One region of the Kribbella sp. NPDC051936 genome, then DNA from elsewhere that is predicted to be linked to it. Evidence: riboswitches for the same ligand, from Rfam matches in the RefSeq annotation. Region 1 holds a riboswitch; each other region holds the start of a gene.
What was found. Region 1 has a riboswitch for ZMP and ZTP ahead of AB0L64_RS28665 (5-aminoimidazole-4-carboxamide ribonucleotide transformylase). Riboswitches for the same ligand answer to the same signal wherever they lie in the genome.

Region 1 (5,468 bases):
GTCGCCGTCGATCGCCCAGACGGTCTTGTCCGGCCGCGCGACCTTGGCGCCCATCGCGGCCGGCACCGCGTACCCCATGGTGCCGAGACCGCCGGAGTTCAGCCAGTGGCCGGGCTTCTCGAAGGGCAGGAAGTGCGCGGACCACATCTGGTGCTGGCCGACGCCCGCGGTGTAGACGGCGTCCGGTCCGGCGATCTCGCCGATCCGCTTGATCACGTGCTGCGGCGACAGCGTGCCGTCCTCGGGCTCGTCGTACCCGAGCGGGTAGCGCGCACGGACCGCGTCGAGCTGCTTGCGCCACGCGTCGTACGACGGGGTGCGGCCGGTGTTCGCGATCTCGGTGCGCAGCGCCGCGATCAGGTCGGTGATGACCTGCTTGCAGTCGCCGACGATCGGCACGTCGGCGGCGCGGTTCTTGCCGATCTCGGCCGGGTCGATGTCGGCGTGGATGACCTTCGCCTCGGGCGCGAACGAGTCGAGCCGGCCGGTCACGCGGTCGTCGAAGCGGGCCCCGAGGCAGACCAGCAGGTCGGACCGCTGCAGCGCGCCGACGGCGGACACCGAGCCGTGCATGCCGGGCATCCCGAAGTGCAGCTCGTGGGTGTCCGGCAGGGCGCCGCGGGCCATCAGCGTGGTGACGACGGGGATGCCGAGCAGCTCGGCGAGCTCCTTGAGCTCGGCGCTGGCCTGCGCACGGATCACGCCGCCGCCGACGTACAGCACCGGCTTCTCGGCCGCGGCGATCAGGCGGGCCGCCTCACGCACCTGCTTGGGGTGCGGGCGGGTCACCGGCCGGTAGCCGGGCAGCGAGAGCTCGGTCGGCCACTGGAAGTCGACGCCCTTGGTCTGCATCGCGTCCTTGGTCACGTCGACCAGCACCGGGCCGGGCCGGCCGGTGGAGGCGATGTGGAAGGCCTCTGCGATCGTGGTGGCGATCTCGTCCGGGTCGTTGACCAGGAAGTTGTGCTTGGTGATCGGCATCGTGATGCCGCGGATGTCGGCCTCCTGGAAGGCGTCGGTGCCGATCGCGGCGCTCGCGACCTGACCGGTGATCGCCACCAGCGGCACCGAGTCCATGTACGCGTCGGCGATCGGGGTGACGAGGTTCGTCGCGCCCGGTCCCGAGGTGGCCATACAGACGCCGACCTTGCCGGACGCCGCGGCGTACCCCTGGGCGGCGTGGCCGGCGCCCTGCTCGTGACGTACCAGGATGTGGCGGATCTGGGTCGAGTCGAGCATCGGGTCGTACGCCGGGAGGATCGCGCCACCCGGGATGCCGAAGACGGTGTCGACGCCGGCATGTTCCAGTGCGCGGATCAGAGCCTGTGCCCCGGTCAGCTGCTCACTCATGAGTGCCTTCCCTCAGTCAGTCACGCGGTTTTGCCCAAAAAAGCTGCACTGCTCGCGACCGATCCATCCTCGCTCGTGGTCGTTCCCGCCGCGCTACTGGGTCGCAGATAGTCGCATTGGCAACAAAAAACCCCTTCCGCCGGGTTGGCTGAAGGGGCGCGCTCGACTCTGTGGTCGCGTCAGTCGGCGCGCCGCACAAGTACGAGGAGAATCGATCGCATGTAGGCATTATTCGCCGACAACCGGCGACCGGGTCAAGTTAGGCTCGCCCGTGTCTCAATATCTGGGACAACCGTCTTACGATCAGCGGGTCGGTAACTTGATGCCGCCGCAATGGCTCTGCGAGGTTAATCAGTCACATACTGAGGTCGCGCGCTCGAAGGTTTCCACCGCCCCCTCTCCCGATCGGAGTGACCCACACCTGGGGCCAGGGCAAGGGCCGCACGCATGACGGCGACACCGGCATGCAGCCCGGTGACATCGTGCTCTACGGCACCGGCCCGGACACCACCGACACCAGCGTGCACACCGGCGTGGTCGTTGCCGTCGGCACCGACGGCAGGATCACCACGGTCGAGGGCAACTCGGGCAACGAGGTGCGCAAACACGGGCCGTTCGACCCGCAGCACGCCGAGAACGCCGGCCGTCCCGCCGACATCTACGCCTGGGTCTCCGCGGTCTGATCCCCTGATCGAGCCGGTGCGGCACTCGTCCCCCGCACCGGCTCCCCGATATTCCTGGTCCGCGGCCGACGCGGCTGCCTAGCATGCGATACGTGACTGACGATCCGTACGGCGACGAGCAGCTGGTGCATCTGTACGACCTGGACAACCCGCCGGGCGACGACCACGCCTACTACCGGTCGCTGGCCGAGGGCACGACGAAGGTCATCGACTTCGGCTGCGGTACCGGTCTCCTCACCCGGTCCCTCGTCGCGCCGGGTCGCGCGGTGATCGGCATCGACCCGAGCCCGACGATGCTCGGCTACGCACGCCGCCAGCCGGGCGCCGAGGCGGTCACCTGGATCGACGGCGACCATCACGTGGTCGAGCCGAGCGGCGACGCGGATCTCGTGGTCAGCAGCGGCAACACGATGATGCACGTCGCGGAACACCAGGCGTCGGTGACGGCGCTCGCCGCCGCGCTGCGTCCCGGTGGGATGTTCGCGTTCGAGTCGCGCAATCCGGCGGCCCGCGCGTGGGAGCAGTGGACGAGCGACGCGACGTACGGCGAGCGCGACACGGCGGCCGGACATCTGAAGGAGTGGCTCGAGCTGATCGAGATCGCCGGCGGGCGCGTGGTGTTCGATGCCCACAACGTCTTCCCGGACGGCCACGACGCGGTCTACCGCAACGTCTTGTACTTCCGGACGGCCGACGAGATCACGGCCGATCTGCGGCAGGCCGGGTTCAGCGGCGTGACGATCGAGAGCGGATGGCACGGGCAGCCGCTGACCGCGGACGCGCCGATGCTCGTCGTCCGCGCCACGAAGTAGTCTGGCCCCACCGCGACTGGCGAGGGTGGATCACCACCAGGGAGCGAACTACAGGGCGTCGTCCGCCTGGGCGCCTCCGATCGACTCGGAGGTCCCGATGCGCCTGCGGTACGGAACGAATCCTCATCAGACGGCTGCTGTCGAGCACCCGCCGTTCACGGTGGTCGCGGGCGAACCGTCGTACATCAACATCCTCGACGCCCTGACCGGATGGCAGTTGGTGCGCGAGGCCACGGAGACGCTCGGTAGGCCGGCGGCGGCGTCGTACAAGCACGTCTCGCCCGCCGGCGCGGCACTCGGCGAGACCGTGGCGGCGGCGTACGCCCGGGCCCGGGACGCCGATCCCAAGTCGTCGTACGGCGACTTCGTGGCGGTCTCGCATCCGGTCGACCTGGAGCTGGCGGCGGTGCTGAAGCGGGTCGTCTCGGACGGGATCATCGCGCCCGGTTACGACGAGGGCGTCGTCGAGATCCTGGCCGCGAAGAAGCGCGGGACCTACCTGGTGCTCGAGGTCGACCCGGAGTTCGAGCCGCCGGCCGAGGAGGTACGCGAGATCTTCGGCGCGCGGCTGACGCAGGAGCGCGACGCGCTGCCGGTGCCGCGCGACCTCCCCGACGACGCCGTGCTCGGCCTGATCGTCGCCCGCTACACCCAGTCGAACACCGTGGTGATGGTGAAGGACGCGGTGGCGATCGGCATCGGCGCCGGCCAGCAGTCCCGGGTCGACTGCACCCGCCTGGCCGGCGAGAAGGCCGCACTCTGGTGGTCCCGCCGCTCGGACGAGCCGCTCACCGGCGTCACGATGGTGTCCGACGGCGTACTCCCCTTCAGCGACAACGTCGACGAGGCGCAGCGGTACGGCGTCACGCACATCGTGGAGCCCGGCGGGTCGATCCGGTCCGGCGAGGTCGCGACGGCGTGCGCCGAGCGAGGCATCCGCCGGACCGTGACCGGTGTCCGGCTGTTCCGGCACTGATCAGGGAGCCGAGCCCACCTTCTCCCGTGGCGCCGGGGGCGCCGGCGGCGATCCGCCCTCGAGCTGGATGTCGGGCACGATCCGGTCCAGCCAGCGCGGCAGCCACCAGGCGCGCGGGCCGAGCAGCGTCATCACGGACGGGACCAGGATCATCCTGACGATGCTGGCGTCGATCAGCACGGCCACGGCCATGCCGACCGCCAGCATCTTCACCGTCGGGTCGTCGTCCTGGACGAAGCTCAGGAAGACCACGATCATGATCGCGGCCGCCGTGGTGATCACCCGCGCGGTCGCGCCGATCCCGATCGCGACCGCGCGGTGGCTGTCCCCGGTCGCGATCCAGGCCTCGTGCACCCGGGACAGCAGGAACACCTCGTAGTCCATCGAGAGCCCGAACACGATCGCGAACATCAGCATCGGCACGAACGACGGGATCGGCACCAACTCGTCGATCCCGACCAGCGACGATCCCCAGCCCCACTGGAAGACCGCGACGATCACGCCGTACGCGGCCCCGACCGACAACAGGTTGAGGATCGCCGCCTTCACGCCGATCAGCAGCGAGCGGAACGCGACCGTCAGCAGCACGAAGGCGAGCAGCACCACGGCCCCGATCAGCCACGGCATCCGGCTGCCCACCTTCTCGGTGAAGTCGACGTACCCGGCGGTGGTGCCGACGACGTACGTCGGTTCCTTCTGGCCGGGCAGCACGTCGTCACGGATCCAGTTGACCAGGTCCTCGGTATCGGCCGACGACGGCGACGTGGTCGGGACGACGTTGATGATCGCGGTGGTCCCGGCGCTGTTCGTGCTCGGCTGCTGGACGGCGGCCACGCCCGGGGTCTTCTGCAGCGTCGAAGCCAGGCCGCTGAGCACCGACTGCTTGTCGGCCGCACTCACCGACTCCAGTTGGACGACGACCGTCAGCGGACCGTTGGCTCCCGGGCCGAATCCCTGCGCGATCAGGTCGTACGCCTTCCGGCTGGAGTCCTGGGCCGGGTCGGTGCCGGCGTCGAGCTGGCCGAGGTTCATCGACAGCAGCGGGATCGACAGGATGAGCAGCACCAGCGTCGCGGCAATGCCGAACGGCCACGGCCGGGCGCTCACCTTGCGGCCCCAGCGCGCGAACGCACTCCGCTCGTGCGCGGCGTCGCGGAGTTCGTGTTCCTCCGCACGATGCGCGGCGACCGCAGAATCGTCCGGGAGAGCGGCCTCGAGTTCGCGTTCCTCGGTGAGGTGGTGCCGGTCCTTGCGGTTCAGGACCTTCAGGTTCGCGAGCCCCAGCAGCGCGGGGATCAGCGTCAGGGCGGCCAGCACCGTGACCGCGACCACGATCGCCGACGACAGCCCGAGCGCGCCGACGAACGGTACGCCGGACACGTACAGACCGAGGATCGCGATCACGACCGTCCCACCGGCGACCACGATGGCCGCACCGGAGGTGGACGCGGCCCGTCCCGCCGACTCGCGGACGCTCATCCCGTCCTCCAGCTGCTCGCGATGGCGCGACACCAGGAAGAGTCCGTAGTCGATCGCGACCCCGAGGCCGAGCAAGGTCGCGACCGTCGGCGCGGACACCGGGAACGTCTTCACCGCCGCCAGCAGACCGAGGATCGCCAGTCCGCCGCCTACGCTGAAGACTGCCGA
Region 2 (5,468 bases), on a different contig from region 1:
CTCACCGCCGGCATACCCGCGCGCGTTGCCGTGCGTGAAGAACGAGCTGTAGAAGGCTCCCTCGTCCTCGTACTTCAGCACGTTCCACGCCCGGAACGGATCCGTCGGCAGGTCGCCCCGCACCCAGGCCTCGTCCATCAGCGCGTGCGACGTCGCGTTCAGCGGCCGATGCCCGACGTACCGGTACTGCGGTCGCTCGCCGCGCCGGCGCCGCTCGTACTCGGCGATGATCTGCGGCCACTCGTCCGCGGACACCGCCCGCGCCAGCCGGGAGGCGAACGACGTCCGCGCGCGCAACTCGGCCCGCGACGTGACGGGATGATCGGTGCGCCCGGTCATCGTCTCGAGCTTGTCCATCGCGAAGGTGCCGCCGTGCGGAGCCACCCGCTCCCAGCGCGTCACCCGCAGCGACGGACGGTTCCGCCCGCCGGTCACCGCGTTGAGCGCGCGCAGCGCACCGATCGCGGCACGGTACAGCGGGACCCGGCGGCGCATGATGCGGAACTCCCACGCGGTGCGGTAGTCGCTGTCCAGCCACGCCGTACCGACGAGCCGCTTCGCCTCGCGGCGGTTCACCGTGGGTGTTCCGAGCGCCAGTTCTTGATCATCTGGTCCATGTCGGCGTGGATGAAGGCGAAGAAGTCGGCCGCTTCGGTGAGGCGCCGGCCGACGGGGGAGCCCTCGCCGAACAGCGACGCGCCGGAGCGGCTGGTCGACTCCCATTCGCTCAGGGCCAGGTTGCGGCGCTCGAGGATCGCCGCGAAGACGTCCTCGCGGATCCGGTAGTGGTCCTTGCGCGAGCCCGGCAGCCGCTCGCGGGAGATGAAGGAGACCTGCAGCAGTTGCCGGACGGCGCCGGACACGGCGGGCTGGCTGATCTTCAGCGACTCGGCGAGCTCGGCCGCCGTCATCGTGCCGGTCGGGCTGACCAGCATCGCGCCCATCACCCGCGCCGACATCGTCGGGACGCCGCTGTTCGCCAGCACGCCCGCGAAGCGCTCGACGAACTGGCTGACTGCCTCCCGGCTCGGTTCCTCCGCCATGGTTGAAGCTTACAGTAATCTGATCTATCGTAACTATCACAAACTTCTGATATTTTGAATTTCATGACCTCGACCATCGGCACTTCCTCGCCGGCGCTCACCGGCGCGCGGCGCTTCGGTGTCCTCATCGCCCTGTGTCTCGCCGTTCTCGTTCTCGGCCTGGACACCACCGTGCTCAACGTCGCCCTCCCGACGCTCTCCCAGGACCTGGACGCGTCCACGAGCCAGCTGCAATGGATGGCGAACAGCTACAACCTGGTGCTCGCCGCGCTACTGCTGCCGGCCGGGCTGCTCGGCGACCGGTACGGCCGGCGCCGGATCATCGCGATCGCGCTGTCCCTGTTCGGGCTGGCGTCCGTCGCCTGCGCGCTGTCGGACTCGGCCGGTCAGCTGATCGCCGCCCGGGCGTTCCTCGGGGTCGGCGCGGCGATGATCGTCCCGGTCGCGCTGTCGCTGATCACCGTGCTGTTCCGCACCGCGGAGGAGCGGAAGAAGGCGATCGGGTTCTTCGTCGTTGCCAACAGCATCGGTATGCCGCTCGGCCCGATTGTCGGCGGCTTGCTGCTCGACCACGCCGGCTGGCAGTGGATCTTCGTGATCAACGTGCCGATCGCGTTCCTCGCCGCGCTCGCCGTCACGTTGCTCGTCCCGGAGAGCCGCAGCTCGAACCGCCCGGCCATCGACTGGCCCGGCATCGTCTTGTCCAGCGCGGGTCTGGCGGCTTTGGTGTACGGCGTGACGAAGGCCGGCGAGACGTCCTGGGGTGACGGTGTCACGATCGTGTACCTCGCGCTGGCCGTCGTCCTGATCGGCGCGTTCCTGCTCTGGCAGCGGCGGGCCGCCGGTCCGCTGATCGAGCTGCGGTTGTTCAGCGAGAAGGTGTTCACCGGCGGCGCCGTGCTGCTGACCGTCTCGGTGTTCGCGATCTTCGGGCTGCTGTTCACGATGCCGCAGTACTTCCAGGGCATCAACGGGTCCGACGCGCTGCACACCGGGCTGAAGCTGCTGCCGTTCATCGGCGGTATGACGGTCGGCGCGAAGCTGGCCGAACCGGTCGAGGCCCGCGTCGGCACCCGGCTGGTCGTGATGACCGGTTTCGCGGTGATGGCGGCCGGGTTCGTGCTCGGCGCGTTCACCGACCTCGGCACCGGGTACGGCCACACCGCGACCTGGTTCGCCGTGGTCGGCTTCGGCCTCGGGTGCTCGATGCCGCAGGCAATGAACGCGGCGCTCGGCGTCCTCGACCCGGAGCGGGCCGGTACCGGATCGGGCCTGCTGCAGGCGTTCCGCCAGGTCGGCGGCACGGTCGGGGTCGCCGTCCTCGGCACCGTCTTGAACTCGGTCTACCGCCGCGACGTCGACACCGCAGGTCTGCCGGCGCAGGCAGCGGACGCGGTCGAGAAGAGCCTCGGCGGCGGACTCGCGGTGGCCGCGAAGACGGGGTCGGCCGACCTCGCGAACAGCGTGCGCGACGCCTTCCTCACCAGCCTGAACACCACGATGTGGGTGTCCGCCGGCATCGCTGTCGCCGGCGCGGTCCTCGCGGCCGTACTGATGCCGAAGCGCGCCGCGAAACCCTCGCCGGACGTGCTGACGGGTGTGCAGGACTCCTGATCACACGACACAGCGCCCGCTCCACGGGGGAGCGGGCGCTGATTCGCATGTCAGTTGAGGACGAGGCCCGGGTACAGCGGGAACTTGTCGAGCATCTCGGCCGAGGCGGCTTTGGTCTTGTCGGCGACGCCGTCGGCCAGCACGTACTTCGCCTTGGATGGTGCGCCCGCGGAGGTGGTCGTCGGCGTGGTCGCGGAGAGCACGTCGACGATCAGCTCGGCGACCCGGTCGAACTCGTCGGCGCCGAAGCCGCGCGTGGTGAGCGCCGGCGTACCGATCCGGACGCCGGAGGTGTACCAGGCGCCGTTCGGGTCGCGCGGGACGGCGTTGCGGTTGGTGACGATGCCCGCGTCGAGCAGCGCCGACTCGGCCTGCCGGCCGGTGATGCCGTACGACGAGACGTCCAGCAGGACCAGGTGGTTCTCGGTGCCGTCCGTCACCAGCTTGACGCCGCGCTTCATCAGGCCGTCGGCAAGCGTGACCGCGTTGTCGGCGACCGCCTGCGCGTACTCCTGGAACGAGGGCTGCCGCGCCTCGGCGAGCGCGACGGCCTTCGCGGCCATCGTCTGGCTGAGCGGGCCGCCCAGGACCATCGGGCAGCCGCGGTCGACGGACTCGGCGTACTCCGGCTGGCACAGGACCATGCCGCCGCGCGGGCCGCGCAGCGACTTGTGCGTCGTGGTCGTCGTGACGTGCGCGTGCGGGACCGGGTCGAAGTCGCCGGTGAAGACCTTGCCCGCGACCAGGCCGGCGAAGTGCGCCATGTCGACCATCAGGGTCGCGCCGACCTCGTCGGCGATCTCGCGCATCTTCGCGAAGTTCACCTTGCGCGGGTACGCCGAGTAGCCGGCGATCAGGATCAGCGGCTTGAACTCGCGGGCCTTGCGCGCGACGTCGTCGTAGTCGAGCAGCCCGGTCGCCGGGTCGGTGCCGTAGGAGTGCTGGTTGAACATCTTGCCGGAGATGTTCGGCCGGAAACCGTGCGTCAGGTGACCGCCGGCGTCCAGCGACATACCGAGCATCTTCTGGTCGCCGAGCGCCTTGCGGAGCTTGGTCCAGTCCTGTTCGGTCAGGTCGTTGACGTGCTTCGCGCCCGCCTCGGCCAGCGCCGGGGACTCGATCCGCTGGGCCAGGATCGCCCAGAACGCGACCAGGTTCGCGTCGATGCCCGAGTGCGGCTGGACGTAGGCGTGCGGCGCGCCGAACAGGGCCCGCGCGTGGTCGGCCGCGGTCTGCTCGACGGTGTCGACGTTCTGGCAGCCGGCGTAGAAGCGGTGCCCGATGGTGCCCTCGGCGTATTTGTCCGACAGCCAGTTGCCCATCGTGAGCAAGGTGGCGGGGGAGGCGTAGTTCTCGCTCGCGATCAGCTTCAGCGAGGATCGCTGGTCGGCCAGCTCGGCCTTGATCGCGCCGGCGATGGTGGGCTCCACCGCGGCGATCACCTGCAGCGCGTTGTTGTACGCGGCCGACGCGGCGGCGGCGTCGAAGGGTTGAGTCATCGTTGTCTCTCCTGCGGTTGCAGTGGGTCGCCGGCACCCAGGCGCACGGTGCCCGCGTTCTTCGCTCCCCGGTGGTTCTCCACCTAGCGCGCCAGTCGCGACTCGCTCACCCTATCGCGCGCTCGACGATCTGCTGGAACGGCGTCGTCCTCGGCAGCGTGCCGAACACCCCGCCCCAGTCCTTGGCCAGCCGGGACGCCACGAATGCGTCCGCAACCGCGGGCGTCGAGTGCCTGATCAGCAAGGAAGCTTGCAGGCACAGGGCCATCAGCGCGGCCAGCCTCCGCGCGCCGGCTTCGGCGTTCTCGATGTCAGCAAGCGCTTGCAGTACGTCGTTCACCGCCGCGTCGAGCCGCTGATCCGCACCCTGCACAGCGGCCATCTCGGTCAGCCACGCGTCGAGCGACTCGGGCCTGCGCAGCGCCCGCAGGACGTCGAGGGCGTTCACGTTCCCCGACCCCTCCCAGATCGAATTCAGCGGCGACTCGCGGTAGAGCAGCGGCAGCCCGGACTCCTCGACGTACCCGTTCCCGCCGAGGCATTCCAGCGCCTCGGCCACCATGAACGGCGTCCGCTTGCACACCCAGAACTTCGCTAGCGGCAGCGCGATCCGCCGGAACGCCGCCTGCTGCGGGTCGCCCGCGGTCGCGGCGTCCACAGCGGCTGCCAGGCGCATCCCCAGGGCCGTCGCCGCCTCGGACTCGATCGCGAGATCCGCCAGCACGTTCTGCATGGCCGGCTTGTCCGCCAGCAACCCACCGAACGCGCTTCGGTGCCGCGTATGCCAAACAGCCTCGACCAGCGCCCGCCGCTGCAGGGCCGCGGAGCCGAGCACACAGTCCAGCCGGGTCGCCGCGACCATCTCGATGATCGTCCGCACCCCGGCGCCCTCGTCACCCAGCCGGTACCCGATCGTGCCGTGGAACTCGACCTCCGACGACGCGTTCGACCGGTTCCCGAGCTTGTCCTTGAGCCGCTGCAGCGCGAACGGGTTCCGGTTGCCGTCGGCAAGAACCCGCGGTACGACGAAGCAGCTCAGTCCGTCCGGCGCCTGCGCCAGGACCAGGAAGAGGTCCACCTGCGGCGCGGAGCAGAACCACTTGTGCCCGTTCAGCTGGTACACGTCCCCGGCGGGGGTCGCGGTGGTGAGGTTCGCCCGGACGTCGGAGCCCCCCTGCTTCTCGGTCATCCCCATCCCGGCGAGTACGCCGTGCTTCGCCGCGACCGGCAACCGCCGTACGTCGTACCGGGTCGACGCCAGCTGCGGGACCCACTCCTTGGCGAGCTGCTCGTCCGCCCTGAGCGCCGGCAC
Region 3 (5,468 bases), on a different contig from region 1:
GTCATCTATCCCGATCGGGAGCAGGACGATCTCCGCTTCGACTGCACGGTGGAGGCATTCGACTTCCCGTACTCCGACGACGACGCCGTACCGGTCGAGGTGCCGGCCGGCTCGGCGGTGATCTTCAACGGATACCTCTTGCACCGATCACTGCCGAACACCGGCCGGCGCGGACTCCGCCGCGCGCTCGCCAACCACTACATGAGCGCCGAGTCGCTGCTCCCCTGGCACTCCGTGCCCGACGGCGTTCACGTCGCCAAGCACGACTACCGCGACATCGTCATGGTCGCCGGGACCGATCCGTACGCCTACAAAGGCATCGACGACGTCGCCCGGCCGCACTCACGCCCGGACAAGGACGGCGGCTGCGACCGCTAGGACATGCCCTGGCTCAGCTGGGCCTCGGCGGCGTCGACGGTTTGCTCCAGCAGCAGGGCGATCGTCATCGGCCCGACGCCGCCCGGGACCGGCGTGATCAGCCGGGCGACCTCGGCCGCCTCCGCGAAGTGCACGTCACCGACGTTGCCCTCGTTGTAGCCGGCGTCGACCACCACGGCGCCGGGCTTCAGCCAGTCGCCGCGGACGAAGTTCGCCTTGCCGACGGCGGCGATCACGACGTCCGCGGTCCGGACCAGCTCCGGCAGGTCCCGCGTCCGGGAGTGCGCGTACGTGACGGTCGCATTCGATGCCAGCAGCAACATGCCGGCCGGCTTGCCGAGGATCGGGCTGCGGCCGATCACCACCGCGTGCGCCCCTTCGAGCGGTACGTCGTAGGCCGCGAGCAGTCGCATGATCCCGCCGGGCGTCGCGGACCGGAACCCCGGGTCGTTGGTGTCGTTGGTGTCGTTGGTGTCGTTGGTGTCGTTGGTGTCATTGAACGCCATCGCCGCGAACGAGCGCATGGTCACGCCGTCGACGTCCTTCGCCGGGTCGATCGCCTCGAACGCGGCCCGCTCGTCGATCTGCGCCGGCACCGGGTGCTGCAGCAGGATCCCGTGCACCGCCGGGTCGCCGGACAGCTTGGTGATCTCCGCGACGAGTTCGCCGGTGGTCGTCGTGGCCGGCAGTACGACGCTGCGCGACGCGATCCCGGCCTTCTTCGACCGGTTCTGCTTCATCCGCACGTACGTCGCCGACGCCGGGTCGTCACCCACCAGAACGGTCGCCAGGCACGGCTGGACGCCGTACCGCTCCTGCAGGGCGCGGGCGCGCTCGGCAGCCTTGGCGACCATCTCGGCCGCGAGATCGGTCCCGATCATGAGATCAGCGGTCATCTGGAGCACTCCTGTGTCGCAGAAGGTGCCCAGGCGCGCGGCGAAGCCGGATGGCAGACCGTTCCCCGGTGGTCGTCCACCTCAGCGCCAGTCGCGGTCCGCCGCCAGGATACCGGCCCCTTACGCGCGCTTCAGCGCGAGGACGGGGATGGTCCGGACACCGGCGGTCCGGCGTTCGTAGTCGGCGAAGCCCGGGTAGCGGCGCGCCTGCTCGGCGTAGATGCGGTCGCGCTCGGCGCCGGTCACGTCGGTGACCGTGACGTCGTGCTTCTCGGTGCCGATCTCGACGGTGCCCTTACCGGCGGCGACGAGGTTGCGGTACCACTCCGGGTTGGTGGGCGCGCCGCCCTTGCTGGCGAAGACGTAGATCACGTCCGGGTCGGTCTCGTCGGCGAGATACATCGTCGGAGCGACGTACTCCTGCCCGCTCTTGCGGCCGTAGTGGTGCAGCAACACCATCGGTGCACCCTCGAACTGGCCTCCGACCTTGCCTTCGTTCGCCCGGAACTCCTCGATGATGTTCGCGTTCCAGTCGCTCATATCGATCCTCCGCAGTGTGTCAAAGCAATCCTGCGTGGTCCAACGCCAGATAGGCCGCGTCGATTCCGGTCATCGCACCGGGAGTGCGCAGCTCGGCGCGGAACGCGTCCACGGTCAGCTCGACCGGGACACAGTCCTCGGTCTCGTCCAGCTGCTGCTTCCCGTCCGGGCGGCAGCCGCGCGCGATCCCGACGTACTTGCGGTACGTCGAGGACGCCGACGACCACTGCCAGCCGACGATGTCGAGCGACTCGCAGAGGTAGCCGGTCTCCTCCTCGAGCTCCCGGGCGCCGGCGAGCGCGGGGTCTTCGCCCGGCTCGACGTAGCCGCCCGGCAGGTTGGTGACGACCCGGTCCGGACCGGCCCGGAACATCCGCACCGTCACGATCCGGCCCTCGGGGGTCAACGGCAGCACCGTCACACCGGACGTGATCCCGGCCGCGGACTTCGGGCCGAACACGTCCCAGTCGACCTCGCGGCCGTCCGGCATCCGGTAGCGGCGCAGGTTCACCGTCAGGAACCGGTGGAAGCCGGGCTCCTCCCCCAGCAGCTCCCACGGCTCCGGATCCCCGACCCGGGCGACATCCGACTGGCCCGAGAACTGCTCAGCCGCCACCTCCTCGGTAGCGGCTGAGCTCTCGTGCCGGTCCGTCACAGCGGACGATCGGTGTCGGGATCCTCCGGCGGCGCGAGCGGCGCGTCGTCCTCGGACGGGGCCACCGGAGCCTCGTCGGCCGGCGACTCGCCCGATGCCTCGGACTCCCCCTCGTCCGGCTCCGTGGGGGCCTCGGCCGGGCGGGACTCGCTCAGGATGCCGGCGAGCGTCTCCTCGGACATCCGCTTGAACTTGCGCACCTGCGACCGGGTCCGGTCCAGGACCGCGACCTCGAGCTGGTCCGGCGTCAGCTCCCGGACCTCGGTGCCGTCGTGGCCGAGCGCGTCCACGGCGAGCCGGAGCGCGCCGGCCAGCGAGATGCCCTCGCTGTAGTGCTCGCCGACGTAGTCCGCGACCTGCTCGGCCGGGCCGCCCATCACGGCGTACCCCCGGACGTCGGCGATCGAGCCGTCGTACGTCAGCCGGTAGATCTGGTCCTCGGCCGGGCTCGCGCCGATCTCGGCGACCAGGATCTCGACCTCGAGCGGCTTCTCACCGCCGGAGGAGAAGATCGCGCCGAGGGTCTGCGCGTAGGCGTTGGCCAGCGCCCGGCCGGTGACGTCGCGGCGGTCGTAGGAGTACCCGCGCATGTCGGCGAGCCGGACGCCGGCGATCCGCAGGTTCTCGAACTCGTTGTACCGCCCGACGGCGGCGAACGCCATCCGGTCGTAGATCTCCGCGACCTTGTGCAGAGCGGGCGAGCGGTTCTCCGCGACGAACAGGATGCCGTCGGCATATTGCAGCGCGATCGCGCTGCGGCCCTTGGCGATGCCTTTGCGGGCGAAGTCCGCCCGGTCCCGCATCAGCTGCTCGGGCGAGACGTAGAAGGGAACGCTCATCGAAGGTGTCGTCCTCGTCAGTCGATCGAGATCTTGGTCAGGTCAGGGACGCCGAGGCCGGGCCGTCGGGCCGCTGGTGCCGCTGGCTCCAGGCCGCGTCGACGAGCGTCGCGACCTCGTCCTCCGGCAGCCGCCGGTACCCGTCCGCGGTGACCACGCCGACCACCGGGAAGATCCGCCGGAGCATGTCCGGGCCGCCGGTCGCGGAGTCGTCGTCGGCCGCGTCGATCAGCGACTGGATCGCCACCGTCGCGCAGTCGGTCTCGGACAGGTCCTCGCGGTACAGCTTCTTCAGCGCGCCGCGGGCGAACAGCGAGCCCGAGCCGACGCTGTAGAAGTGGGTCTCCTCGTACCGACCGCCGGTCGGGTCGTAGGAGAAGATCCGGCCGCCCTTGATGTCCTCGTCGTAGCCTGCGAACAGCGGCACCACGGTGAGGCCCTGCATGGCCATCGGCAGATTGCCGCGGATCAGCGCGCTCAGCCGGTTGGCCTTGCCGTCGAGGCTGAGCGTGGCGCCCTCGAGCTTCTCGTAATGCTCCAGCTCGACCTGGAACAACCGGACCATCTCGATCCCGAAGCCGGCCGAGCCGGCGAACGCGACCGCCGAGTACTCGTCGGCGGGGAAGACCTTCTCGATGTCACGCTGGGCGATGATGTTGCCCATCGTGGCCCGCCGGTCGCCGGCCATGATCACGCCACCGGGGAAGGTGGCCGCCACGATCGTCGTGCCGTGCGGGACTTCGCTGGACAGGTCACCCTGGCCCAGGGACCGTCGTCCGGGCAACAGGTCGGGCGCGTGCCCGGCCAGGAAGTCCATGAACGACGAGCCGCCTGGGGTCAGGAAGGCTTCCGGCAGCCGGCCGGAGGCATCAGATGTCATCGAGCGGTTCACTCCCCACCCTTTTGCACGAAACCGCGGACGAACTCCTCGGCGTTCTCCTCGAGCACCTCGTCGATCTCGTCCAGGATCGAGTCGACGTCCTCGTCGAGTCGCTCTTTGCGCTCCTGGACGTCCTCCGACGCCTCGACCTGCTCGACCTCTTCCTCGGTCGACGAACGCTTCGGCTGCTTGTGCTGCTGACCGCCGTCCTTCGCCATGGCACACCTCCTAGAACCGCTGGGAGGGCCGCCCAACCGACCCTCAAGAGCGACCCTACCCGGCGGCACCCCCAGTAATGGTGCGAACCAGGTCACTTGCGGTGTCGCATTGGTCAAGAAGTGCCCCGACATGCGCTTTCGTGCCCCGCAGCGGGTCCAGCGTCGGGATCCGCTGGAGCGACTCCTTGCCCGGCAGATCGAAGATCACCGAGTCCCAGGAGGCGGCCGCGACCTGCGGCGCGTACTGCTGCATGCAGCGGCCGCGGAAGTACGCCCGGGTGTCGGTCGGCGGGTGCGCGACGGCCATCCGGATCTCCTCGTCGGTGACGAGCCGCTGCATCCGCCCGGACTTCACCAACTTGTAATACAGGCCCTTGTCCGGGCGGAGGTCGGCGTACTGCAGGTCGACCAGGTGCAGCTTGGGGTCGTCCCACTCCAGGCCGTCCCGGTCACGGTAGGACTGGAGCAGTTTGTACTTCGCGACCCAGTCGAGCTGGTCGGACAGCTTCATCGGGTCGGTCGCGAGCTGGTCGAGCACCTGCTCCCAGCGGTGCAGCACGTCCTTGGTCTGCCGGTCCGCGTCGTCGCCGTACTTGTCCTCGACGTACTTGCGGGCCTGCTCCAGGTATTCCGTCTGGAGCTGCACCGCGGTGAGTTTGCGGCCGTCCTTCATCGTCAGCAGATGTGTGCAGGTCGGGTCGTGGCTGACCTCGTGCAGCGCGGTCACCGGGCGGTCGACGCCCAGGTCGTCGGTCAGCCAGCCGTCCTCGATCATCGCCAGCACCAGCGACGTCGTGCCGACCTTCAGGTACGTCGAGATCTCGGACAGGTTCGCGTCGCCGATGATGACGTGCAGCCGGCGGTAACGGTCCGGATTCGCGTGCGGCTCGTCGCGGGTGTTGATGATCGGCCGCTTCAGCGTCGTCTCCAGGCCGACCTCGACCTCGAAGTAGTCCGCCCGCTGGCTGATCTGAAACCCGTGCGCGGCGCCGTCCTGGCCGATCCCGACCCGGCCCGCGCCGGTGACCACCTGGCGGCTCACGAAGAACGGCGTCAGGTGCC

Region 2: another riboswitch for ZMP and ZTP. It lies ahead of AB0L64_RS17225 (glycine hydroxymethyltransferase); the one in region 1 lies ahead of AB0L64_RS28665 (5-aminoimidazole-4-carboxamide ribonucleotide transformylase).
Region 3: another riboswitch for ZMP and ZTP. It lies ahead of AB0L64_RS32640 (bifunctional 5,10-methylenetetrahydrofolate dehydrogenase/5,10-methenyltetrahydrofolate cyclohydrolase); the one in region 1 lies ahead of AB0L64_RS28665 (5-aminoimidazole-4-carboxamide ribonucleotide transformylase).

What each region holds. Positions count from the first base shown of each region.
Region 1 covers NZ_JBFAXS010000008.1:243,508-248,975, forward strand. The annotation lists gene AB0L64_RS28650 (acetolactate synthase large subunit) at 1-1,350, opposite strand, end outside; gene AB0L64_RS28655 (CHAP domain-containing protein) at 1,761-2,033, shown strand; gene AB0L64_RS28660 (class I SAM-dependent methyltransferase) at 2,126-2,845, shown strand; ZMP/ZTP riboswitch at 2,855-2,924, shown strand; gene AB0L64_RS28665 (5-aminoimidazole-4-carboxamide ribonucleotide transformylase) at 2,943-3,821, shown strand; gene AB0L64_RS28670 (MMPL family transporter) at 3,822-5,468, opposite strand, start outside.
Region 2 covers NZ_JBFAXS010000004.1:681,949-687,416, forward strand. The annotation lists gene AB0L64_RS17210 (hypothetical protein) at 1-576, opposite strand, end outside; gene AB0L64_RS17215 (MarR family transcriptional regulator) at 573-1,043, opposite strand; gene AB0L64_RS17220 (DHA2 family efflux MFS transporter permease subunit) at 1,107-2,657, shown strand; gene AB0L64_RS17225 (glycine hydroxymethyltransferase) at 2,708-4,156, opposite strand; ZMP/ZTP riboswitch at 4,185-4,265, opposite strand; gene AB0L64_RS17230 (acyl-CoA dehydrogenase family protein) at 4,263-5,468, opposite strand, start outside.
Region 3 covers NZ_JBFAXS010000009.1:481,654-487,121, forward strand. The annotation lists gene AB0L64_RS32635 (phytanoyl-CoA dioxygenase family protein) at 1-378, shown strand, start outside; gene AB0L64_RS32640 (bifunctional 5,10-methylenetetrahydrofolate dehydrogenase/5,10-methenyltetrahydrofolate cyclohydrolase) at 375-1,274, opposite strand; ZMP/ZTP riboswitch at 1,295-1,379, opposite strand; gene AB0L64_RS32645 (nitroreductase family deazaflavin-dependent oxidoreductase) at 1,395-1,814, opposite strand; gene AB0L64_RS32650 (NUDIX hydrolase) at 1,834-2,430, opposite strand; gene prcA (proteasome subunit alpha) at 2,466-3,308, opposite strand; gene prcB (proteasome subunit beta) at 3,346-4,188, opposite strand; gene AB0L64_RS32665 (ubiquitin-like protein Pup) at 4,197-4,406, opposite strand; gene dop (depupylase/deamidase Dop) at 4,462-5,468, opposite strand, start outside.